DNA from 3 places in the Brevibacterium sp. R8603A2 genome. Region 3 is predicted to be linked to each of the others. Evidence: riboswitches for the same ligand, from Rfam matches in the RefSeq annotation. Region 3 holds a riboswitch; each other region holds the start of a gene.

Region 1 (5,813 bases), on a different contig from region 3:
GCACGCCGAGCCCGCCGAGCCGCCCGAGGGCGATCGCGGTGGCCGGCGAGGCGACCGAGTCCATGGGGGCGCTGATGAAGGGGAGGTCGAAGCGGTAGGCGTCGATCTGCCACTCGAGGGAGACGTCCCTGGGGTCGCGCGTGCGCCGTGCCGGGACGACGGCGATGTCGTCGAGTGAGAAGGCCATGCGGCCCCGTTTGCCTCTGCCGATCTCGATTTCGTTGCTCACCCTTCCAGGGTATCCCAGGGCCCGGACACGGCTTCCAGCGCCTGCTCAGGTCGAGGCCGACCGGCCCCGCGGGGTCCGGCCGGCGGCCTTCCCCGGGTGGGCGAGCAGGCGAATGATCGCGCCGATCGCGAGCGCGACCGCGGCGAGCCCGATGAGCGCGAGGCCCCAGCTCGGCTCGGGGACCTCCATGCCGCCGATCGGCAGGCCGCGCTCCTCGTCGAATCCGTCCCACATGATGACGAACTGGTCCGCCGCCGACACCGTGGAGATCGCGCCGAAGATGAGCATCAGGCTCGCGATCCCCGCGAGCCACCCCCAGGCTCGGGAGCGCAGGCCGAACCACGCGAGGACGGCGCAGGCCACGGTGAGGAGGAACCCGGGGATGAGGAGGAGACCGCCGGACGAGGCGACGGCCGCCTCGGCGAGGCCGAAGTCGCTGCCGGCGAAGTCGCGGTTCGGGTAGCGGAGCACCGGGAGCGGGACCGCGGCGAGCTGGATGAGCAGTGCGGCGGTGGCGGTGATGCGGGCGGTCCAGATCATGGTTCCACCCTGTAGCACCCCGGGGTTGCACACGTGACCGCGCTGTCACCGTTCGGGAACACGGAGGCGTGCGCGGCTGCCGAGTGGCGGCGGGGCCCCTTGGCGACCGCGGGATCGCTGCACCCCTCAGCAGCGGGGCGCATCCCAGCTCTCGCGGACGTGGGCGGCGGCCCAGAAGTGCCATTCGTACACGGTCGCCTGGCGGAACGCGGCGGCCATCGCAGCGCGCACCTCGGGACCGGCGGACCGGGCCAGGTCTTCGTAGATCGCGACGGCCCGGTCGACGGAGGAGTCGAACTCCGGGGAGTCGTAGGTCTCGATCCACTCCCGGTAGGGGTGCTCGCCCATCCCCTCCCCGACGCGCGCAGTGAGGACCTTGCCCATGTGGGCGTAGACCCAGAAGCACGGGAGCACGGCCGCGACCCCGACCTCGTAGGGGGCGGTCGCGGCCTGTGCGATGAGGTAGGAGGTGTAGCCCAGGGTGGTCGGCGAGGCGGTGGGCACGCCGGTGCCGTCGGTGAGCGCGGTGACGTGCGGGCCCAGGCGGTCTGCGCCGAGCAGCTGGGCGTGCATGAGCTGCTCCTCATGGACGGCGAGCCCGGCGGCCTCGGCCCAGAAGCGGGTCTGCTCCTGGGTGGCGGCCCTCGAGGCGAGGATCGTCATCGCCTTCGCGTAGCCGGCGAGGTAGATCTCGTCCTGGAGGATGTAGTGGGTGAACACCCGGGCGTCGAGCGTGCCGGCGGCGAGCTCGGCGAGGAACGGCAGGTCCTCGATCGCGCGCAGGGTGTCGGCTGCGGAGTCCCAGACCTCCTGCGAGTGCGGGCCGGAGTGGTAGGTGCGGGTCATCGGTGCGTCTCCTGATGGTGTGCGGCATCACCGGCGGCGGTGCCGGTGGCGGGCGTCGGCTGTGAGTGATGTCGGGGTGTCGGGGTGGGAGTGGATCAGGTGCGGAGGTCGACGAGGTGGTCGACGGGGCCGTGAGAGCCCTCCGGGTCGTGGGCGAGGTCCCATTCCGCGCCCGAGGCGATCGCCCGGCCCAGGTAGTCGAGCGCCGGCCCGACGGCGTCGGCCATGTGGTCCGCCGCCGGTGCGGCGGAGTCACCGTGGTGGGCGTGCGCGAGGCCGGCGGCGATGGCGGCCGACAGCGTGCAGCCGGTGCCGTGGGTGTGGGGCGTGTCGAGCCGCGGGTGGGTGTATTCGGTGAGCTCGGGGCCCGTGTCCGTGCCGACTGCGAGGATGTCGACGAGCTCACCGGATGGCAGGTGCCCGCCCTTGAGGAGCACGGCGCGGGCCCCGCGGTCCAGCAGCTCGCGGGCCTGGGCGCGCATCTGCTCCGGTGTCCCGGCTTCGGGCACGTCGTCGCCGAGCAGGAGCGCGGCCTCGGGCAGATTGGGGGTGATGAGGTCGGCCAGCGGCAGCAGCAGGGTGCGCACGGCGTCGACGGCGTCCGCATCGAGGAGCCGGTGGCCGGACTTGGCGACCATGACGGGGTCGACGACGAGGCGGCCGGGCCGGCGGGTGCGGAGCTCTTCGCTGATGAGTTCGACGAGGCCGCGGGTGCCGAGCATGCCGGTCTTCGCGGCGTCGACGGGCATGTCGTCGAACACCGAGGCGATCTGGTCGGCGACGAAGTCCTCGTCGATGCCGTACACGCGGCTCACCCCGTGGGTGTTCTGCGCGACGAGCGCGGTGACGACGGAGGTGCCGTAGGCGCCGCGCGCGGTGAAGGTCTTGAGGTCGGCCTGGATGCCGGCGCCGCCGGAGGGGTCCGTGCCGGCGATGGTGAGTGCGACGGGCGGGCGCATCAGGCCTCCTGCCCGGAATCGGCGGGCCGGCCGGGAACGGCGGAACGGGCGGGGGTGCCCGCCCCGGTGTCTCCCGCGGTCCGTCCCTGTGCGAACGCGGCGCGGATCTCCCGGGCCGCGGCGCGCGGATCCGGTGCGGCGCAGATCGCGGAGACGACGCACACGCCGATCACCCCGGTGTCGGTGAGCTCGCGGGTGCGCTCGGCGGTGATCCCGCCGATCGCCACGCACGGCAGACCGGCCTCGGCGACGAGAGTGCGCAGGCGTGCGGGTCCGATCCCGGCCGGGGCGTCGGCCTTCGTGCTCGTGTCGTACACCGGGCCGACGCCGAGGAGGTCGACGGCCCCGGATTCCCGGGCCGCGGCGAACTGCTCGGGCGTCGCGGCCGAGAGCCCGATGAGCGCGTCGGGCCCGAGTGCCGCGCGCACCTCGGCGGGCGGCTCGTCGGACTGGCCGACGTGGACGTGGACCTCGTGGCCGGCGGCACGCAGCACGCGGGCGACGGCGACCCGGTCGTTGACGAACACCGGGATCGGGCGGGTGATCGACTCGGCCTCGCGCACCTCGGCGATCGCGGCGAGGACCTCGAGGGTGAGCTCGTGGAACTCCGCGTCGCTCGCGTGCTTGTCGCGGATCTGGATGATGCCCGCTCCCCCGGCGACGGCCTCGGCGACGGTCGCCGCGACGGTCCGCCCGGCGTCCGTGCACTGCCGGGTGTCGGTGACGAGGTAGAGGAACGGGTCCGTGCCGGCGGGCAGGTGCGGGGCCCGCGCGCTCATGCGGGGACCTCGACTGCGGCGGCGGTGATCTCGACGGCGGCGAGCTCGGCGTCGGTGACGGAGTAGAGCGCGTCGAGGAAGGCGACGGCGAAGCTGCCCGGTGCCTGCGCGACCTGCCCGGCCTTGAGCCCGGCGGCGGCGAAGTGGGCGTGCGCGGCGACGACCGCCTCGAGCCCGGTGGGGCCGGTGATCGGCAGGCCGGCGGCCTTCGCGGCGGCGAGGTAGGCGGCGGTGACGGCGCCGAGCGAGCAGCCGGTGCCGATGACGAGCGGCATGAGCCCGTGCCCCCCGTGGACGCGGACCACTGTCGCGGTGCCTGCATCGTCGCCCGGTGCGGCGCCGGGTTCGGCGAGGACGATCGCGTCGACCTCGCCGGAGATCGCGACGACGCCTCCGGTGGTGGCCGACAGCGCCGAGGCGGCGGTGATGACGTCGTCGACGGCGTCGGTGGCGTCGACCCCGCGGCCACCCAGGCCCATCCCCGCGAGTGCGGCGACCTCGGAGGCATTGCCGCGCACGGCGGTGGGGTGCTGGGCGGCGGCGGCGCGGATGCGACTCGTGCGGTACTCGACGCCGCCCACGCTCACCGGGTCGAGGACCCAGGGGGTGCCGGCGGCGTTCGCGACCTCGATCGAGGCGTCGGCGGCGAGGAACTGGTGGGAGGAGGCGGTGCCGAAGTTGATGTTGATGCCCGACGCGATCGAGGCGAACTGGCCGGAGTCGGCCTCGTGGTCGAGCATCGCCGGAGAGGCGCCGATCGCCAGCAGCACGTTCGCCGTGAACTGCTGCACGACGGTATTGGTGATGCACTGGATGAGCGGCGTGGTGGTGCGCACGCGCGCCCGTGCGGCGACGATGTCGAGGGCATTCGAATGAGGCGTCTGCATGACGATCCCTTCGCTAGAGTTATCCAGATCAGGTTCGATGGGTGTGATCTCAGCCGATTCCCCACGGTCCGGCTCGGGCCGGTCCGCAGGTGCTCAGCACCCCATGTCACTGACGCTCACCCTAGCAAGTTCCGGCACCTCTCGCTGGCCGGGCGGCCGGGCCGGTTAGGATCGCATCCAGGCGCACCCGTCTCACTGGTTAAGCACAACCAGAATCGGGCCAGCCGCCCGAACCGAGAAAGAGGAACCGATGAGCGACGTCCTGTTCAGCAATGCCGAGCCCCTCGAGGGGTCCTTCACCGCGATGATGGAGCTCGAGGAGATCGACACGAACATCTACCGCGCCGGATACGTCTTCGAGGAGCCCTACGCGCTCTACGGCGGCCAGGTCGCCGCGCAGTCGCTGCTCGCCGCTGCACTCACCGTCGAGGACGGCCGCCCGCCGCACTCCCTCCACGGCTACTTCCTGCGGCCCGGCAACGCCGCCCAGCCCACGGTGTTCCAAGTGTTCCGAGACCGCGACGGCCGCTCCTACTCCGCCCGCCGCGTCATCGCGCTCCAGGGCGGCAAGGTCATCTTCAACATGTCGGCCTCGTTCACCAGCGGCACCGACAGCCCCGACCTCCAGGGCACGACCGCCGCCCAGGGCACGGAGATCCGGATGGGCGAGCCCACCCCGATCCCCCGCATGTTCTCCTTCGAGGGCCGCAGCACCGACCAGGCCTTCGAGGTCACCGACTACCCGGTGCGGTTCTGGGGCCGGTGCACCGAGGACCTCGGCGACCCCCCGCTCATGCACTACTGCGCTCTGGCCTACCTGTCGGACATCTCGAGCGGGCTCGGCGCCTTCAACACCGACGAGTACAAGTCGGGCTCGAGCCTCGACCACTCCCTGTGGTTCCACCGACCGGTGAACATGAACGAGTGGGTGCTCACCGACTTCGCGCCGCGCTCCGCCGCCCGCGGCCGCGGCCTCTACACCGGCGACATGACCACCGCCGACGGCACCCTCGTCGCCTCGGTCGCGCAGGAGGCGCTGTTCCGCAAGGTCCGGTGAGCACTCTCCGATGAGCACAGCCCGGTGAGCGCCGTCCTGCCTGCGGCACGGCCGACCCCACCGCACCCCTGGGCGCACGAAAGCGGCCCCTGCACGCGCGTGCAGGGGCCGCTTCCATTCATGTTCCGGTGGACCTCGGCCCACGGCGCGCGTCAGCGCACGGTGTAGTTCGGAGCCTCTACCGTCATCTGGATGTCGTGCGGGTGGCTCTCCTTGAGACCGGCGGAGGTCAGGCGGACGAACCGGCCGTTCGAGCGGAGATCGTCGATGGTCCGCGCGCCGACGTAGAACATCGTCTGCCGCAGGCCGCCGGTGAGCTGGTAGGCGACGTTCTTGAGTTCGCCGCGGTAGGCGACCCGACCCTCGACGCCCTCGGGGATGAGGTCGGTGTCGGTGGCGACGTCGGCCTGGAAGTAGCGGTCCTTCGAGTACGACTTGCCCTTGCGCGGGGCCATCGCACCGAGCGATCCCATGCCGCGGTAGGCCTTGTACTGCTTGCCGTTGACGAGTACGAGC
Region 2 (5,813 bases), on a different contig from region 3:
CAGGCCGAAGACCGGGGCACCGGGCTTCGTCGGGTGAGTCTGCGCCTGCTCGCGCGCGTGGGTGGGGGCACCGCGCCGAACCGAGGCGGCCGCGACGGAGGCGTTGTCGATGATGCGGTTGATGACCATGTCGGTGACGTCTGCGTCGACCGCGACCGGGTCGGAGGCGACCTCGGCGATCTTCCAGGCCAGCTGCTCTTCGCGCGGCAGGTCCTCGGAGCTCTTGTAGGTCCGGACTTCGTGATTGATCATGGAGATTCTCCTCGTGTCGACATCGACCGCGGACAGGGCGGGCGCGGGTGTTCGGCGAGCGGCCGTCCCTTCCACTCTATGCCCTGGGTGCAGGCGGGTGTGCTCCGGGCAACAATGTATCTCGATATCAAGATACTTGGTGCGCGGGCGACTCGGCAACCCCGCCGGGGCCCAGGGGAACCGCCTTCCTTCCCCGCGGCGGTCGCGTGTGACAGCATGAAACCATGACGCGCACCGCACTCGACTACGACGACAACTGGCTCGAACCGGACGAGCTCGCGAGCATCCGCCGCCGCATGCCGATCACCTATGTCAACGCGGTGCCGGTGCAGCTCGGCGACCACGGCCAGGTGACGAAGGTGGGCCTGCTGCTGCGCACGCTCGAGGACGACGGCTCGCTCGGCCGGGAGATCGTCGGCGGCCGGGTGCGCTACCACGAGCCGCTCCGCTCGGCGCTCGTGCGCCATGTGGAGAAGGACCTCGGCCCGCTCGCGCTGCCGCAGATCCCCCCGGCGCTGACCCCGTTCCACGTCGCGGAGTACTTCCCCACGCAGATGGGGCCCTCGCCCTATCAGGACCCGCGCCAGCACGCGGTCGCCCTGTGCTACATCCTGCCGGTGCAGGGCGAGTGCTCCCCGCGCCGCGATGCGCTCAGCCTCGACTGGCTGACCCCGGCCGAGGCGATCCGCGAGGACGTCGTCGCAGAGATGTGCCACGGCCAGGAGCACATCGTGCGCGCCGCCCTGGCCCACCTCGGAATCCTTCCCTGAGGTTCTGAGGCACTGAGGTTCTGAGGTTCTGAGAAGCCTGGGGTTCCGAGGCGCCTGGACCTGAAGGCTTGAAGGTTTGAACGCCTGAAGCCCTGAAGCCCTGAAGGTCTGGTGGTCTGGAGGCCTGAGCACTGAGGTCCCGGCGCCCTCGCGCGCAGACCGCCACTCGAACTGCGCGGTATCCGAGACCGAGCGCGCAATTGCGCTTCAGGTTCCGGATACCGCGCAGTTCGTCCATGGGTCATCCCATACATAGGTCCTCCCGCCCATGGGCCTTCTCGTCCACGAGTCCCCCACGGACTGCACGGACCCCACCTCTGCGCTATGCTCGTCCTCACGACAGGGGAGCGCCACCAGGGCGCTGAGAGTGCGAGCATCGCAGACCCTCGAACCTGACGCGGTTCATACCGCCGGAGGAAGTCGAGTCTCTTCATCCCCTCCTGCCATTCACAGGAGGATCCACCATGGCACCGTCATCGTCATTCCCCGAACCCGCGGACCGGGTTCCCGCGGACCGGGTTCCCGCGGAGACTGCTCCCGCGGACACTGCTCCCGCGGACACGGCTCCGTCCCCGGCCTCGAACGCAGACGCGCATTCGCCCACCCCTGAACCGGACCCCGCACCGCCGAGCCGTCTGCGCTGGCGGGTCGTCGACATCGTCGTCGCCTCGGTGCTCGGCGTCGCAGTGGGCGTCGTGTTCTGGGTGTGGTCGACGGCCTGGTCGACACTCTCGCTGCCGTTCCTCGCCTTCCCGCCCGCCGCGGGCCTGCTCACCGGTGTGTGGGTGCTCGCCGGGCCGCTCGGCGCGATGATCATCCGCCGGCCCGGCGCCGCGCTCTACTGCGAGATCCTCGCCGCCGCCGTGTCCGCCGTGCTCGGCACCCAGTGGGGCATGCAGGTCCTCATCTCCGGCGCGCTCCAGGGCCTCGGCGCCGAGCTCGTCGTCCTCCTCCTGCTCTACCGCCGCTTCGGACCGGTCGTCACCCTGCTCTCCGGACTCGGGGCCGGACTGTTCCTGGGCCTCGGCGAGAACCTCATGTACAACACCGAATGGCAGCCGGCCTGGCAGCTCGTCTACCTCGCCGCGGCCGGCGTCTCCGGGCTCGTGCTCGCCGGGGGCGGCACCCTGCTGGCTGTCCGGGCGCTGCGCCGCACCGGGGTGCTCGCCCCGCTCGCCTCCGGCCGCACCGCCGCCGAGGTGTGAGCCGGCCGATGCGCACCACCGGCCGCCCGGCCCCGGCAGTGAGCACCTCCCGGGGGCCTGCGGTCATCACCGCCCGCGGCTACGGCTGGCGGCACGCCGGCCGGAAGGCGCCCGCGCTCGCCGACATCGACCTCGCCGTGCCCGCCGGTCAGCGGGTGCTCCTCGTCGGCGCCTCGGGCTCGGGGAAGTCGACGCTCCTCCACGCGCTCACCGGAGTGCTGCCGGCCGACTCCGGGCACCGCACCGGGGAGCTGCTCGTCGACGGCCGTCATCCCGATCCAGCGCGCGGCCGCTCCGGGCTCGTCCTCCAGGATCCCGAATCCCAGGTGATCCTCGCCCGGGCCGGGGACGACGCGGCCTTCGGGATGGAGAACCTCGGGATCGACCCCGCTGACATCTGGCCGCGCGTCGACGCCGCGCTGCACACCGTCGGCCTCGGTCCGGGCGGGGCCGCCGCTGCCGAGGCGCGCGCCCGGCTCACCCGCACCCTGTCCGGCGGGCAGAAGCAGCGCCTCGCGCTCGCCGGGGTGCTCGCGATGGAACCGGGGCTCATCGCACTCGACGAGCCGACGGCGAACATCGACCCCGCCTCGGCCCCGGTGCTGCGCGATGCCGCGCTCCGCGCGCAGGCGGTCACCGGGGCCACCCTCCTCGTCGTCGACCATCGCGTGGACCTGTGGTGCGATCACGTCGACCGCGTCGTCGTCCTCGACCGGTCGCGGATCGTCGCCGATGGCACCCCGGACCTCCTCACCGACCCCGGACTCCGCGACCTGCTGCGCACCGCAGGCGTCCGCATCCCCGGCACTCCCCCGCCACCGGCACGACGGCCCGCCGCCGGAGGGGAGGCGCTGCTCACCGCCCGCGACCTGGCCGTCACCCGTCCCGGCCGGCGGGAACCCGTCGCAGGCGGCATCGACCTCACGCTCTGCGCCGGCACGGCGACCGCGCTCGTCGGGCCGAACGGAGCGGGGAAGTCGACGACCGCGCTCACCCTCGGCGGGCTGCTGCGCCCGGCGGCCGGCGCGATCCGGGCGACCGACGCGCTGCTCCGCACCCACCGGCAGGTCCCCCGCCGCAGGGAACCGGCCGCGTGGCGCTCGCGCGAGCTCGTCACCCGCATCGGCTCGGTGTTCCAGGAGCCCGAGCACCAGTTCCTCACCGACTCGGTCGCCTCCGAGCTCGCCTTCGGACTCCACCGGGCCAGGCTCCCCGAGGCGCGGATCCGGGACCGGGTCGAGGAGCTGCTCGGCGTGCTGCGCCTCGCGCACCTCGCCCGCGCCCACCCCCACACCCTGTCCGGCGGGGAGAAGCGGCGGCTGTCCGTGGCGTGCATGCTCGCCTGCTCCCCGCCCCTGCTCGTCCTCGACGAGCCGACGTTCGGGCAGGATGCCGCGACCTGGGAGGGGCTGCGCCTGCTGCTCACCGCGGAGCTCGACCGTGGGACCGGGATCCTCCTCGTGTCCCACGACGAGCCGTTCATCGCAGCGCTCGGGGCGCACGAGCACCCCGTCAGGGCGCGCACGGCGGAGGGCGCGGCATGAGCACACTCGCACCCCGGGCCACGCCGCTCGTGCGCTGCAACCCGGTGACCAAGCTCGCGGCCGGGTTCATCCTCATGTTCGCCGTCCTGCTCAGCGTCGACGTCGTGTCCGCCGGGGTGCTCCTCCTGCTCGAGCTCGCGCTCCTGCCGCTCTCCGGCCTGCCGTGGCGCACCGTCGTGGGCCGGACGTGGTTCCTCCCGATCATCGCGCTCACCGGCGGCTGGAGCACTGCGCTGTTGGCGGAGAAGACCGGGGCGACCGTCGTCGACCTCGGTCCGGTGCTCCTCACCGCGGACTCGCTCACGGCCGGGGCGGCGATCGGCCTGCGCACCATGGCGCTCGCGCTGCCGGCGGTCGTACTCCTCGCCACGATCGACCCCACGGATCTGGCCGACGGGCTCATCCAGAAGCTCCGCGTGTCGGAGCGCTTCGCGCTCGCGGCGCTCGCGGCCGGGCGGCTCGTCTCCCTGTTGATCGCGGAGTGGCAGGTGCTGCGGATGGCGCGGCGGGCGCGCGGGGTCGGCGGCTCCGGGCCGCTATCGCACCTCGGCGCGTTCTTCCCGGTGATGTTCGCCCTCCTGGTCCAGGCGATCCGTCGCGGCACCCGCCTGGCGATGGCGATGGAGGGGCGTGCGTTCGGAGCCCCGGGCCGCACCTGGGCCCGGACCTCGCGCTTCGCCGCGCGCGACCTCGGGCTCCTCGCCGGGGCACTGCTCATGGCCGCGACCGCCGTGGGCGCGGCGATCGCGACGGGCTCCTGGAACCTCATCGTGTGAGATGCGCCCGGGGCGCGGGGGCGCGGGCGGTGCGGCGCGGGCGGTGCGGCGCGGGCGGTGCGGCGCGGCTGACCGAACTGCGGAGTATCCGAAAACAGGCGCGCAATTGCGCGTTGCGCTCTGGATACTCCGCAGTTCGATGGTGAGGGCGCGCGAGTGAGCGACCAGGTGAGGGCGCGGGTCCCCGGGTGGCGGGCGCGTTCGACCTAGCGGGTGATGAGGGCGACGCTGTGGGCGACGGTGAACCAGGCGTCGGGGCCCTCGCACCAGGTGCGCCAGCCGTCGGCGATCCGCTCGAGCTCCTCCTGGGAGGCGAACCCGTAGGCCACGATGTCCTCGGCGAGCGCGGTGCGTGAGACGCGGTCGGCCCAGGTCTGCGACCACCAGCCGCAGTCCTCCGGGTTCGCGAACACCCACGGCCGGGACAGGTAGTCGACCGCGGCCGGCCCGTGGCCGAGCACCCGCGGGGACGCGGCGTTCGTCCAGGCGCGGAGGAACACCCCGGCGTCGGGCTCGCCGCCGTTGCGCCGGGCCGTCTCCCGGTAGAGCTCGAGCCAGCGGCTGATCTCCGGGGACTCGGGGTGCCAGCGGAAGCCGGCGTAGTCGGATTCCGTGACGGACACGGTGCCGCCCGGGCGGACCACGCGGATCGCCTCGGCGAGTGCGGTCACCGGATCCGCGACGTGCTGGAGCACCTGGTGGATGTGGACGGCATCGAAGAAGGCGTCCTCGAAGGGCAGCTCATGGCAGTCGGCGACGACGACGTCGATCATGTCGACGCCGCGCCGCTGCGCCTCCGCACGGGTGAGGGCGGCGCTCTCCTCGGCCCGCTCCACCGCGGTCACGTGCGCCACGTGCCCGGCGAGGTCGCAGGTGATCGTGCCGGCGCCGGAGCCGATGTCGAGGATCCGCATCCCGGGCTCGAGGCGTGCGAGCAGGTCCGGTGCGCAGCGCTGCGCGGTGCGCCACGAGTGGGAACGAATCACCGACTCCGCGTACCCGTGGGTGTACTTCGGCTGTGCGCTCATCGCAGCTCCTTCAGCAGGTCCTTGAACCAGGCCCGCCATTCCTCGACGGCGCCTGCGCTGCCCAGTCTGCTGATCTGGAAGGCCGCAGTGCTCCGCACATCCGCACTGCGGACAGCCTCCCGGCCGGATTCGCCCGCTGCGCCCTCGGCCTGCTTCCGATCGCGGGTCGGGGCCTTGGCGCCGATCGTCGCGGTCACGCGGGTGCCGTCGGCGAGCTTCGCCCGCCAGTACTGCCACT
Region 3 (5,813 bases):
CGACCTGGCCGAGGTCGACGATGAGCTGATCGCCGTCCTCACCGGCAGCGGCGACCGGCTGGGCCGGGGGATCGGCGTGATCGAAGGCTTCGACGGCGAAGCGGGAGGGCACCTCGTGGCCGGCGGCGATGCCCCGGGAGAACGGGGAACCGTCCAGGTGGCGGCACTCCCTCCGACCCGGCCCCTCGCGGAGCCGACTCCCGAACCGACAGCCGATCCGACGGGTGAGCCGACCTCCACCCCGGAGCCGACCGGTGAGCCGACTCCCGGACCGACCGGAACGCCGGAGCCGACTTCCACCCCGGAGCCGACATCCACCCCGGAACCGACGTCAACCCCGGAACCGACCGTTGACCCCACGGGTACCCCGGAGCCGACAGTCGATCCGACAGACGACCCGACCGGCACGCCGGAGCCGAGCCCGGAGCCGACGGCAGATGAACCGACCGCCACTCCTGCGCCGACGACCGAGCCGCGACCTGAGGACCCGAGTCCGTCCTCCCCGCCGGATGACCCCGCTGATGACCCGACCGCACCCGGCACCGACCCAGCGGACCCGGGGACGATCCTTCACTCCCGCGGACCGGCGGCACCGCTCTCGCAACGTCCGCACTCGGCCTCATCATCATCGGCCTCGGCGCCGTCCTCATCCACTTCACCCGGAGGAACCGCTCATGACGACGCGTCTCGACTCACGACCGCGTGCCCGTACCGCCGCTCTCACCGCTGCACTGAGCACCGCCGCACTCCTCGGCGGGGGTGTCGCAGTGCAGGCGATGCCATGGACCCCGACCGAGCACGACACGTGCTCCGCCGAGTTCCATGATTCGTTCCGGGTGACCGGTCGGGACGGCGAGCTCTACGACGGCTGGCACCCCCCAACCGCCGTGGACCCGGCAACCGGCCAGCAGTGCGGCTTCGGCCACGAGCACGGTGACGATCCGCGCACCTCGGACATCATCGACTGGACCCTCGAGAAGCTCGGCGGGGAATCGACCGGGATCCCGTTCGCCTTCGCCGCCCACAAGACCACCGAGGGTCAGGAGGGGACGGTCCACCGGCACGAGGACCATGTGGGCCACAAGGTCTTCGTCCGCAATGACGTCGCAGTCGTGCGCGAGGACCGCGCCGGCTTCGTCACGGACGCCGAAGGGGCGCCGGTCGTCTGCGATCACCTGATCTACGGTCATCAGGGCTCCCATTCGGGCGATGCGCTGCGCAACAACCGGCACGAGCTCATGTATGCCGCTCGGTGCAGCGACGGCACCGAGCTGGCGGTCACGGTGATGACCGGCTACGGAGCGGCCAACGAGTACACGTCGAGCTGTGACGGGCGGACCGTGCGCACCGAAGGGTCGAACCTCCCCGACGGTTCCGCCGGAGCCCGGGAGATCCCCACCGTGGAATGCGTCCGGGCCGATGCTCCGGACTTCTGGGCGACGTACGAGCTGTGGAAGGCCGATCAGACGATCGCCGGCCCCGACGGCCGCTCGGTGCTCCGGATCGATCCGTGGTTCGGCGTCCGGAATCCTTCACGGGTGGCCGACGGCTCCACGGCTGTGCCGACGGTCGAGGTGTTCGGCGAGCAGCCCGACGGGTGGCCCTGGAACCTCATCCGCAGCGGGACGGGCAAGACCGACCCGGGGTCGCCGTTCGACGGGTCCGGGCGGGACTTCTACGTGCAGCACACGACGGTCGACAACGCCGGCGGGCCGACGATCTTCCACACCGACGCATACGGGGGCCGGGCATCGGACGAACCGTTCCCCGGTTCGATCGCGCAGTACGTGTCCTCCACGTCGAACGCCGACCAACCGGAGCCGGAGCGTCGGGCCTTCGGGTTCTCGACCGATTACGGTGCGGACGGTGAGGTGCACGCTCCGAACTGACGTCCGCGGAACCAGGTCGGCGGAGGGCGGAGCCCGCACCCGCGCCCTCCGCCGACCATCCCGGGCGCGCGCACACCCTCTGGAGCTCTTCGCCTGCTGCCGCGAGTCCGGACGCTCCGATGAGGCGGTGCGGGCGGTCTTCCGCGGGTCCGTTGTTCCGTAGTCACTCGCCGGCTGACGACCCGCCGCCGTCGCGACTCCGCGGGGTACGATCGGAACGTACGACAGGGGAGCGCCGAACGCGGGCGCTGAGAGTGCGGAAGCAGACCCTCGAACCTGATCCGGTCAGTACCGGCGGAGGAAGTCGTGTCGCGGTGTCCGCACCGTGCCCGCCCGAGGGCGGACGCAGCGGCGCTCGTCCCGCGGATGCCGCCGCTGCCGCGATCAGCACCTTCCGCTCGGGCCTCTCCTGTCGACACGCTGCCGCAGGCGTCAGCGTCCGATCCGCGAAAGGAGACACCATGTCCGACAACCGCCCGTCATCACCCGATCCCACCGCCACCACCGTCACCGTCGACCCCAGCGGCGCCGTCGCCGCCCTGCGCGCGTCGGCAGCGGAGGACTGGGACACCGCCGTCGACCACCGGTTCGTCCGCGAGCTGTTCGCGGGCACGCTCGACGACGGCGTGCTCGCCGGCTATCTCGTGCAGGACTACCAGTTCTTCGACACATTCCTGTCGATGCTCGGGGGCTGCGTCGCATTCGCCGACCGCGTGCCCGCGAAGCTCCGCTTCTCCCGCCAGCTCGGGATGCTCGCCGCGGACGAGGACGGGTATTTCCAGCGGGCATTCGAGGAGCTCGGCGTCGCGGAGACCGACCGCACTGCACCCGCCCTCACCCCCACGACCGCGGCGTTCCGCGACGCCATGACCGATGCCGCCCGGTCCCGGTCCTACCCGCATCTCCTCGTCCTCCTCGTCATCGCCGAATGGCTCTACCTCGACTGGGGTGAGCGCACGGCGGAGATGCCGGAGCGATACGTCCACCGCGAATGGATCGAGCTCCACCGCGGTCCGGACTTCCGGGAATGGGTGCAGTTCCTCGTCGACGAGCTCGACCGGGTGTTCCCCGACGACCCCGCCGAACGCGAGCGCCTCACCGCCGTGTGGCGCCACGTCGTCGGACTCGAGCGGGCGTTCTTCGACACCGCCTACGCCTGAGCCCGCGCTCGCCGGCCGGGCACGATCCCGGCCGGCACCTCGCGCTCCGGCACCGACCGCCCCGCGTGCCACCCGGTCCGCGCGCCCGCCGCCCACTATCCTGTTCCCATGTCCACTCCCGAATCCACGGTTTCCGTGCCCAGCGGACGCTCCTACGAGGCGATGCGCGCGGCCTTCCGCCGGTCCATCCGCCTGGTCCACCGGCCCACCGTCACGGGTCTGGAGAACGTGCCGCTGACCGGCCCGGTGATCATCGCGAGCAACCACCGCTCGTTCGTCGATTCGATGTACCTGTCAGCGCTCTCCCCGCGGCAGGTGTGCTTCATGGCCAAGGAGGAGTACTTCACCGGGAAGGGACCCAAGGGCCTCGCCTCCCGCACCTTCTTCCAGGCGGTGGGCAGCTTCCCGGTCAGGCGCGGATCGACCGCGGATGCGGTCAAGGCGCTCGAGGACGGCGAGGACATCCTGCGCCAGGGCAAGATCTTCGGTATCTACCCCGAGGGGACCCGGACCCGCACCGGGGCGATCGGCACCGGGAAGACGGGGGCGGCCGAGCTCGCGATCCGCACCGGGGCGACCATCGTCCCCGTGGGCATCATGGGCACCGAGGACGTCATGGCCGTCGAGCAGCGCTTCCCCCGGCCGGCGACCTTCACCGTCCGGTTCGGCGAGCCGATCCCCGCCCCGGCCCGTCAGCAGCCGGCGGGACCGCAGCGCCGGGCGCTCACCGAGCAGATCATGGCCGCGATCGCAGAGCTCGTCGACGACGCCTGAGCGCATCGCCCTTTGCGCTCATCGGCACCGCCGCCGCGGGTGCTGCGGCCACCGGTTCTGCCGCCGCGGGCACCGCTGTCACGAATCGCTCGCCTGACGGCCGGGGCGCCCCTGCCCGCCGCAGGAATCAGTGCGCTCCCACCTCGATGAGGAGCACCCCGCCCATGATGAGGATCACGCCGAGGCCCATGACCCAGGTGAAGGGTTCGCCGAACAGCAGCCGGCCGAGCAGGGCGGTAAGTGCGACCCCGGCCGCCGCCCAGATCCCGTAGGCCACGCCGAGCGCCATCCCGGCACCGAGCGCGAGAGCGAGCAGGGTGAAGGCGAGGACGTAGCCCACGCCGACGACCGCGAACCAGCCCCGTCCCCCGAGCGCCGCCATCCGCAGCGCCAGGGTGCCGCTGACCTCGGTGATGATCGCACCGATGAGGAACAGCCACGCCATCAGGCGACCTCGGGCCCGGTCGATCGCGGACCCGGTCCGGTGGCTCCCCGGCCGCGAGCGAGCCCGTCGTCCTCAGAGCCGGCACCCGCGTCGCGCACCGGTGCCCTGCGGCCCCCGTGCGACCCGAGCTCGACGCACAGCACCCCGGCGATGACGAGTCCGATGCCGATCCCCATGAGCGGGGTCAGCGGCTCCCCGTAGATCGCTGCGGAGAGCATCGCGGTGAGCGCCACTCCGGCCGCCGCCCACACCCCGTAGGCCACCCCGAGCGCCATGCCGGCGCGGAGGACGAGGGTGAGCAGGACGAATGCCGCGAGGTACCCGAGGGCGACGACGACGAACAGCGCGGGGACCTCGAGGGCGGCCTTGAGGGAGAGGGTCGCCACGACCTCGGCGGCGATCGCTCCGGTGAGCAGGGCCCAGCCCCGTGCCGTGGAGTGCGTCATGGTCCGATCCTACGGCGCAGTGGGATCGCGGATGCGTCGTGTGCCGACCTCCGAGGACGGACGTGGGCCGGCTCAGCGGCCCCGGGTCAGCGGCCCCGGTTGAGGCGCGCGATCGAGCCGGACAGCGCGGTGGCGAGACCGGTCCATGCGGCGTAGGGGGCGAGGGCGAACCCGCGCTGCGGAGCCGATCGCGCGGCCCGACGCACGAGGTCGGCCGAGCTCAGTGCGAGCAGTGCCGCCTCGACGGTGGAGAGCACCGGCTTCTTCCCGCGGAAGAACAGCCCGGTCCAGCCGGCGTTGAGGACGAGGTTGGCTCCGAGGGCGAGCGCGTCGCCGCGCAGCGTCCTGCGCTTCCCCTCCTCGAGGCCATCGGCCGCGACGAGTGCGGAGATCACCGCGATGTCGGCGTAGAGCAGCGTCCACACGAGGGGGAACACCGCCGCCGGCGGCTGCCAGTCCGGCTTCCGCAGCGACCGGTACCAGGCGTTGTCGGGGTCGGTGAGGATCGTCCCGACCGCAGCACAGGCACCGACGGCCCCGGCCGAGGTGAGCAGCACCCGTCGCCACCGCCGGGTGTCGAGGCCTCGCCCGTCCTCGCCCCTCTCGACTGCCGTGCGCACCGCCTCGGCGAAGGACTGGGTGCCACCGGGCGGCGGGTCGAGGAGCTTCTCGAGATCGCGCTCGGTCACCACGGTGTCGTGGAGGAGGCTGCCGATGAGGGGCGCGGCGAGCCCGGCGTCCACGGGCGTGACGAGACCGATCCACTGTGCGCCCAGGCGCGGGGTCGTCACCGGGGCGGTGAGGACGCGACGCCTCGGCAGACCGACGACCTCGGCGTAGCGGCGCATCATCTCCGCATAGCTCATCGTGTCCGGGCCGCCGATGTCGAAGGCCCGATTCACCTCCGGCGGCAGGTCTGCGGCGCCGACGAGCCAGTGCACGGCGTCGCGCACACCGATCGGGGTGATCCGGTTGTCGACCCAGTTCGGTGCGATCGCACCGGGCAGCCGCTCGGACAGATGCCGGAGCATGATGAATGAGGCCGAGCCCGCTCCCAGCACCACCCCGGCCTGAAGGGCGGCGGTCGGCACGCGGGAGC

The links. Region 3 has a riboswitch for thiamine pyrophosphate ahead of MTQ12_RS10695 (TenA family protein). Riboswitches for the same ligand answer to the same signal wherever they lie in the genome.
Region 1: another riboswitch for thiamine pyrophosphate. It lies ahead of thiM (hydroxyethylthiazole kinase); the one in region 3 lies ahead of MTQ12_RS10695 (TenA family protein).
Region 2: another riboswitch for thiamine pyrophosphate. It lies ahead of MTQ12_RS08430 (ECF transporter S component); the one in region 3 lies ahead of MTQ12_RS10695 (TenA family protein).

The regions. Positions count from the first base shown of each region.
Region 1 covers NZ_JALLGN010000001.1:138,731-144,543, forward strand. Annotated here, with positions in the region: gene MTQ12_RS00605 (GuaB3 family IMP dehydrogenase-related protein) at 1-229, opposite strand, end outside; gene MTQ12_RS00610 (hypothetical protein) at 275-769, opposite strand; gene MTQ12_RS00615 (TenA family protein) at 896-1,615, opposite strand; gene thiD (bifunctional hydroxymethylpyrimidine kinase/phosphomethylpyrimidine kinase) at 1,711-2,574, opposite strand; gene thiE (thiamine phosphate synthase) at 2,574-3,353, opposite strand; gene thiM (hydroxyethylthiazole kinase) at 3,350-4,240, opposite strand; TPP riboswitch at 4,228-4,354, opposite strand; gene MTQ12_RS00635 (acyl-CoA thioesterase domain-containing protein) at 4,491-5,297, shown strand; gene guaB (IMP dehydrogenase) at 5,450-5,813, opposite strand, start outside.
Region 2 covers NZ_JALLGN010000007.1:53,900-59,712, reverse strand. Annotated here, with positions in the region: gene MTQ12_RS08440 (MmgE/PrpD family protein) at 1-252, opposite strand, end outside; gene MTQ12_RS08435 (DUF4916 domain-containing protein) at 477-1,022, shown strand; TPP riboswitch at 1,354-1,458, shown strand; gene MTQ12_RS08430 (ECF transporter S component) at 1,487-2,227, shown strand; gene MTQ12_RS08425 (ABC transporter ATP-binding protein) at 2,236-3,771, shown strand; gene MTQ12_RS08420 (energy-coupling factor transporter transmembrane component T) at 3,768-4,547, shown strand; gene MTQ12_RS08415 (class I SAM-dependent methyltransferase) at 4,754-5,575, opposite strand; gene MTQ12_RS08410 (hypothetical protein) at 5,572-5,813, opposite strand, start outside.
Region 3 covers NZ_JALLGN010000009.1:146,184-151,996, reverse strand. Annotated here, with positions in the region: gene MTQ12_RS10705 (hypothetical protein) at 1-826, shown strand, start outside; gene MTQ12_RS10700 (hypothetical protein) at 777-1,889, shown strand; TPP riboswitch at 2,106-2,209, shown strand; gene MTQ12_RS10695 (TenA family protein) at 2,351-3,049, shown strand; gene MTQ12_RS10690 (lysophospholipid acyltransferase family protein) at 3,158-3,823, shown strand; gene MTQ12_RS10685 (SMR family transporter) at 3,951-4,268, opposite strand; gene MTQ12_RS10680 (multidrug efflux SMR transporter) at 4,268-4,714, opposite strand; gene MTQ12_RS10675 (tryptophan-rich sensory protein) at 4,801-5,813, opposite strand, start outside.